DNA from 2 places in the Oerskovia paurometabola genome. Region 1 is predicted to be linked to the other one. Evidence: riboswitches for the same ligand, from Rfam matches in the RefSeq annotation. Region 1 holds a riboswitch; the other holds the start of a gene.
What was found. Region 1 has a riboswitch for cyclic di-AMP ahead of JOD48_RS16355 (C40 family peptidase). Riboswitches for the same ligand answer to the same signal wherever they lie in the genome.
Positions count from the first base shown of each region.

Region 2: it holds a riboswitch for cyclic di-AMP, as region 1 does, so the genes downstream of both, JOD48_RS00485 (C40 family peptidase) here and JOD48_RS16355 (C40 family peptidase) in region 1, are expected to answer to the same signal.

Region 1 is NZ_JAFBBV010000001.1:3,662,546-3,665,939, forward strand. Features, by position in the region: gene JOD48_RS16350 (universal stress protein) at 1-401, opposite strand, end outside; gene JOD48_RS16355 (C40 family peptidase) at 590-1,375, opposite strand; cyclic di-AMP (ydaO/yuaA leader) riboswitch at 1,378-1,540, opposite strand; gene JOD48_RS16360 (iron-dependent transcriptional repressor DtxR) at 1,801-2,517, opposite strand; gene serC (phosphoserine transaminase) at 2,651-3,394, shown strand, end outside.
Region 2 is NZ_JAFBBV010000001.1:105,693-109,086, forward strand. Features, by position in the region: gene JOD48_RS00475 (VOC family protein) at 1-250, shown strand, start outside; gene JOD48_RS00480 (hypothetical protein) at 306-608, opposite strand; gene JOD48_RS00485 (C40 family peptidase) at 740-1,534, opposite strand; cyclic di-AMP (ydaO/yuaA leader) riboswitch at 1,536-1,702, opposite strand; gene JOD48_RS00490 (DUF4287 domain-containing protein) at 1,904-2,194, opposite strand; gene JOD48_RS00495 (alpha/beta fold hydrolase) at 2,243-3,076, opposite strand; gene JOD48_RS00500 (DUF305 domain-containing protein) at 3,178-3,394, opposite strand, start outside.

The DNA of each region.
Region 1 (3,394 bases):
GAGTGGGCGGGGAGCGCCGAGGACACGGTGCCCAGGAGACGCTCCGTGAAGCCTCCGCGTCCCCTCGTGCCGACCACGACCAGGCCGTAGTCCTTCGAGAGCTCGACGAGCACCCCGGCGGCGTCGCCCGTGGCGATCGCGGCGGTCGTCCTCACGCCCGCGGCCTCGGCACGCTGGGTGGCCTCGGCGAGGACGGCCTTGGCCCCCTCCTGGATCGCGGTGTCGTCCAGCGCCGCGTAGCCGCCGTCGAGCGAGGCCGCGGTGAAGGAGGGGAGCGAGTACGAGCACACGACGTGCAGTGGCCAACCGACCTGGCGGGCGTACGCGGCCGCCCAGTCCAGCGCGTGCAGGCTGGGGGTCGATCCGTCGACTCCGACGAGCACGATCTCCGCACGGGTCATGGTTCCGTCTCCTTCCGAGGGCAAACGTCCATCCTGAGACAAACCTATCGAAAGAACTGGCAAAGTCACACCGGCACGCGCACGCCGCGAGGCACGGCTGACGCAAGAAACCCCGCCCTCCCGCACGAAGCGGAAGGACGGGGTTCTCAGCTGGGTGGCGGCAGGTTCTCCGCTCGTCCAGGGTGGTCTCAGGCGACGCGGATGAACGTCGGGTTCGACTGCCAGATCTGACGGATCTGGATCGTCTTGCCGGGGCGCGGCGCGTCGATCTGCATGCCGTCACCGGCGTAGATCGAGATGTGACCGGGGGTCCAGATCAGGTCGCCGGGCTGGGCCTCGGCGCGCGAGACCTTGGTGCCGACACTGCCCTGGCCGCTCGAGGTGCGGGGCAGGCTGATGCCGGCCTGGGCGAAGACGTACTGGGTGAAGCCCGAGCAGTCGAAGCCGTCGGGCGACGTGCCGCCGTAGACGTAGGGGACGCCCACGTAGCGGCTGGCGATCGAGACGATCGACGAGCCGGCTGCCGAGGCGGGGACCTGGACGGCCGCAGCCGTCTCGGTGGTCGCCGTGGTGGCGGCGACGGAGGTGCGCTCGTTGGAGCGCGACGGGGTCTGCGTGGCGCGCGTCTGGACGACGCGCTCGACGACGGGCTCCGGCGCCGGGGTCACGGCGACGGCCGCGCTCTCGATCGCGAAGCCGGCCTCGGCGGCGACCGTGACGGCCGGGGCGGACTCGAGCGCAGCGCGGGCCTGGGCCGTGAGCGCGTTCAGGTCGACCGTGTTGAGCTTGGTCGAGTCCTGCTCGACCGGCGCTGCGTTGGCAGCCGTACCGCCCAGCATCGAGACGATGAGTCCCGACGAGGCAGCGACGACAGCGGTGCGGCGGCCGACGGAGGAAGCCGTCGCCGCCGAAGCAAGGGTGGAAAGCGGGCGCCGTGCTGCACGATGGCGTGCGCCGTTCGTCACTGCGTTCACTGGATACCTCTCCTGGACGCCTGCGAGGTCAGCTGTCGGGTTCGGGTGGGAGAATCACCCGGCCGTCCGGACCGAGGTCCTTCTGGCTTCACCCCAAGGGCACCGTTGCCGGTACCCGAATTTGGGTCCCCCGTCCCTGTCAGCGGGTCGTGGTGTTCCTCTCGCGGTGACAGGGTTAGGCGTTCCGCGCGAGGGCTTCGACGAATGAGTCTTCCGTGAAGCAGAACCGAACGTACACGACCCTGGGGTGAATGTCACGTTCCCATCACGACGCCCCGGAGCCCCCCGGGACGACGGGACGAACCGGCACAAGACCGTTGCCTCGGGCACGGCGGCGCCCTCGCCTCATGCGGCCGGAATCCACGACGCCCCGTGCCCCGGGGAGGGGGTGCGGGGCGGTGGGGGTGTGCTGGGGTGGGTGGTGGTCAGGGTGCGGTGACGAAGAGGTGGCGCGCGACGTCGTCGGGCAGGTCCAGGACGGTCTCGGCGCCCTGCGCGGAAACCGTGTACGACCCGGCCTCGGGGGTGATCGTGACCTCCTGGCGGGGCAGGATGCCCGCGGCCGCCAGGCGCGCGAGCAGGTCCGTGTCGGTCTGCAGGGGCTCGGCGATGCGCTGCACGACCACGCGCAGCGCCCCGGGGGCGCGCCCGGCACGGTCGGCCGCGGCCACGTACGCGGGCAGCGACACGACCCCGTCGAGGTACTCGATCTCCACGATGTCCTCGCCCAGCTCCGACAGGCCCGGGATCGGGTTGCCGTACGGGTCGTGGTGCGGGTGGTCCAGCAGACCGATCAACCGCTTCTCCACGAGCTCGCTCATCACGTGCTCCCACCGGCACGCCTCGACGTGCACGAACTCCCAGTCGAGCTTGATCACGTCCGTCAGCAACCGCTCCGCCAACCGGTGCTTACGCATCACCCGCTGCGCCTTCGCATGACCCTCAGGAGTGAGCTCAAGATGACGGTCCCCGGTCACCACGACCAGACCATCACGCTCCATGCGCGCCACCGTCTGCGAGACCGTCGGACCCGAATGACCCAACCGCTCCGCGATCCGCGCACGCAGAGGGACGATCCCCTCCTCGTCCAGCTCATAGATCGTCTTCAGATACATCTCGGTGGTGTCGATCAGGTCGGTCACGTCGCGCTCCTGTCGCTTGGGGGCTTGGGGGCACCTGCCGCACCGGCGGGCCGCTGACCACTAGTTTAGGTCCGAGCCACCGACATTGTGGACGGCGAGCGGTGTTCGCGCCAGGCCGGACTATCGTTGCCCCGTGCCTGAGCCCACCCAGATCACCGTCCCCCCGCACCTGCTGCCCAGCGACGGCCGCTTCGGCTGCGGCCCGTCCAAGGTTCGCGAGGCGCAGGTCCGCGCGCTCACGAAGGCGGGCACGTCCCTGCTGGGGACCTCCCACCGTCAGGCACCGGTCAAGTCCCTGGTCGGTCGGATCCGGTCGGGCCTCGCCGACCTGTTCGACGCCCCGGAGGGCTACGAGGTCGTCCTGGGCAACGGCGGGTCGTCGGCGTTCTGGGACGTCGCGACGCTGTGCCTGGTGCGCGAGCGCGCCCAGCACGCGGCGTTCGGCGAGTTCGGCGCCAAGTTCGCGACCGCGACCACGCGTGCACCCTTCCTCGAGGCCTCGCAGGTCATCACCGCTCCCCCGGGGTCGGTCGCCGTCCCCGAGGCCGCGGACGGGATCGACGTCTACGCCTGGCCCCACAACGAGACCTCGACGGGGGCCATGGCCCCCGTGCGCCGTGTCGCGGGTTCCCGCGAGCAGGGGGCACTCACCCTGGTCGACGCGACGTCGGGCGCGGGCGCCCTCCCGGTCGACCTCGCGGAGACGGACGTCTACTACTTCGCGCCGCAGAAGGTCTTCGGGTCCGACGGCGGGCTGTGGGTCGCGATCATGTCGCCCGACGCCGTCGCGCGCGCCCAGGAGATCGAGTCCGGTGACCGCTGGGTCCCCGAGTTCCTCTCGCTCGGCGCGGCGATCACGAACTCCCGCCAGGACCAG
Region 2 (3,394 bases), 3.6 Mb from region 1:
GCCCGGGGGCGTCCCCCTGGCGTTCCAGCAGGTCGAGCACCTGCCGCCCTCGTCCTGGCCCGACCCGGCCGTCCCGCAACAGGTCCATCTCGACTGCACGGTCCCCGACCGCGACACGCTCGACGTCCAGCACGAGCGCGCCGTCGCCCTGGGGGCCCGCCTGCTGCGCGACCGGTCGGACGACCCGGTCGAGCCCCTGCGCGTCTACGCCGACCCGGCCGGGCACCCGTTCTGCCTCTTCGTGGGCTGACCCTCCGCCCGCGCTCTCGAGCGGGCCGGGCCGCGAGGCGCACGCGAGGGCACCCTCACGTCTCCTCGACATCGATCAGCCACCGCACGATGGTCCGGTCCTCGATCGTCATCCGGTACGTCTGCCCGGCGTCGATCGCGTCGTCCAACCGGCTCTGGCGGTTCTCGGTGACCCGGAGCACCCCGCAGGACGTCCGCACCTCGTAGTACGTCGTGGAGCGGTTCGTGTGCGAGACCAGGTCGTCCTCGGTGAAGCACGTCAGCTCGGTCGTCGTCCAGGTCGCGACCCAGACGACGAACGGCCCGACGAGGACGACGGCCGCGACCGTCCACCCGACCACGACCTTGGGGATCCGCATGGCGTGGAGCATACCGACGCCCGCCCGCTCCCCGTCAGCGAGGAACCGGCTGCCGTCGGGCGGTCAGGACGCGCCGGGAACGCACGAGGCCCCGTCCACAGGACTGTGGACGGGGCCTCGTGGGCAGCGGGTCAGCCGACGCGGATGAACGTCGGGTTGTTCTGCCAGATCTTGCTGTGCTTGACGGTGCTGCCCGGGGTCGTGGCCTCGATCTGCATCCCGTTGCCGGCGTAGATCGCGACGTGGCCGGGGGTCCAGATGAGGTCGCCCGGACGGGCCTCGGCGGCCGAGACGGGCGTGCCCGCGTCGCGCTGGGCACCCGACTGGTGCGGCAGCGAGACGCCGAGCTGCGCGTACACGTACTGCGTCAGACCGGAGCAGTCGAACCCGCTCGGCGAGGAACCGCCGTAGACGTAGGGCACGCCCACGTACTTCAGGGCGATGTCGACGGCGGCCGAGCCGGAGGCCGAGGCCGCCGGGGCGGCGACGGCCTTGGCCGCTGCGGGCTGCGCGCGCTCGACGCTGCGCGAAGCGGCCGCGGAACGCTCGGGGGCGGGAGCAGCGACCGGCGCGGGCGCCGGCTCGGGCTCGGGCTCGGGAGCGGGGGTGACCGCGACCGAGGCCTGCTCGATCGGCAGCACCGCGTCGGCGGCGACGGTGATCGCGGGGCTGGTCTGGAGGGCCTCGCGGGCCTGGGAGGTCACGGCGGCGAGGTCGACCGAGCCGATGGACTTCGACTCGTCCGAGGCAGGGGCGGCGTTCGCGGGGGCCGTGAAGACCGAGATCAGCAGGCCGGACGAGGCGGCGACGACCGCGCTACGACGCACGACGGCGTTGGCGCCGGACGCGGCAGACCGGCCGAGCGAGGTCAAGGGGGTGATGGGGCGGTGCGCGGCACGGTGGCGCGCACGTGGGCGTGAGGTCACGTGTGTTTCTCCTGGACGCCTGAGAGGTCAGCTGTCGGGTTCGGGCCGGAGAATCTTCTGCCCGGCCGGGCGGACCGAGGTCCGACCGGCTTCACCCCAAGGACACCGTCTCCGGTGCCCACAAGATTGGGTCCCCCACCCCTGCCATGGGTGTAGTTCGTGGCTCCGGAGGTGACAGGGTTCGGCGTCCACCGGAGCACTCCAGCGAGAAGGTTCTCTGCGGAGCAGAATCGACCGTACATGGCAACCACGGGATTGTCACAATGAGGTAACGAACCTCGCGAGTCGGACACATGTCCACCTCGACGACGGACCGCACCCGCACGCGGAAGGTGCGAGCCGTCGTCGGGCAGACCGGCCGAGCCGGGCTCAGGCGGGCTTGGTCGCCCTGCCGTCCAGCCACAGGGTGTCCGACTCGTCGCGGTGCGTGCCGGTCGAGCCGACGTGCTTGCTGTCGATCGTCGGCCCCTTCTTGATCACGTGGACGATCGCCATCGCGTGGCCGCGCCCCAGGCCGTAGTCCTCCTTGAGCCACTCCACGATCACGCCGGCCTTGACGGACGGGTCGTCGTAGCCCTTCTCCTGCGCGATCGTCACGAGCTGGCGGGGGGTGAGCCCGGTCTTGTCCTCGACGGCGTCCAGGTAGGCCTGAAATGACATGGTGCTCCTCGTGTCTGTGGGTCGGGTGGGCGGTCGATCCGGGGCGGCTCAAGCGGTGCGGAGCACCCTGCGCAAACGCTGGGCGAAGGCCGACGGGTCGTCGACGAAGCCCGTGTGGTCGCCCGGGAAGAGCGTCGTCGTGGTGCCGAGCAGGGCTGCGAGCGCCGTCGACGTCTGGTCGCAGAGCTGACCGGTCGAGTCCTCGCCGACCCCGACGACCACGCGGACGGGAGAGGCACGCAGGGCCTCGACGTCGGGCTCGAAGAGCGTGGTCCCCAGGAGGTCGTGCGCGAACCAGAAGCGTTCGTCCGCAACCTGCTGCGGGTCGCGCTCGCCGCCGAACACCTGCTCGACCATCCCGTCCGGGACGTCGATGTCGCCGATCGCGAAGAACTTCCGCCAGGCCCCGACGACGTCACCCGCGCGATGATCCTCCACGAGCTCGCGCGTCGCGGCGTGCAGCCGCTCACGGTCCGGCATCAGGGCGTCGAGCGGCGGCTCGTGCGCGACGACCGTCCTGACCAGGTCGGGGCGCGACTGGACGAGAGCGAGCGCGGTCACGGCGCCACCGCTCGACCCGACGACGGTCGCGGGGCCCGCGTCGAGGTGGGTCAGGAGCCGCGCGAGGTCGTCGGCACGGACCTGCGGCGGCGTGTCCTGGTCCGGGTCGTCGACCGTGCTGCGGTGGATCCCGCGCGGGTCGGTCGTCAGGACGGTGTAGTCGGTCGCGAGCAGGTCGGCGAGCGGCGCGAACGCGTCGGCGTCCATGGGCGCGCCGACGAGCACGACGAGCGGCCCCCGGCCCCTGACCTCGTGGTGGAGCGTGGCGCCCGGGACCCGCAGCGTCCGGGCGGTCGCAGGGACGGTCGGGGTGTCGGTCACGGGAACCTCCAGGAGTGCGCACGGCGGGTGGTCGAGGGGGTGGACCGTGCGGAGGGCCGGAACTCATCGGTCCACCGCCCGCGCCCGCGACGCAGCGCGACCTACCGCCCGAGGAGCGTGTCGATCTCGGCCATCTCGGCCGTCTGCACGTCGACCATGACCTGCGCGAGGTCCCGGAGCTCGGCGTGCCCGCCGCCCTCGATCTCGCCCTGCGTCATCGCGATCGCCCCCTCGTGGTGCGAGTGCATGAGCTCGAGGAACGTCTTCTCGGCCGCGGCCACCGCCGTGGCGTCACCCGCGCTCGCGTCCGCGAGGCGA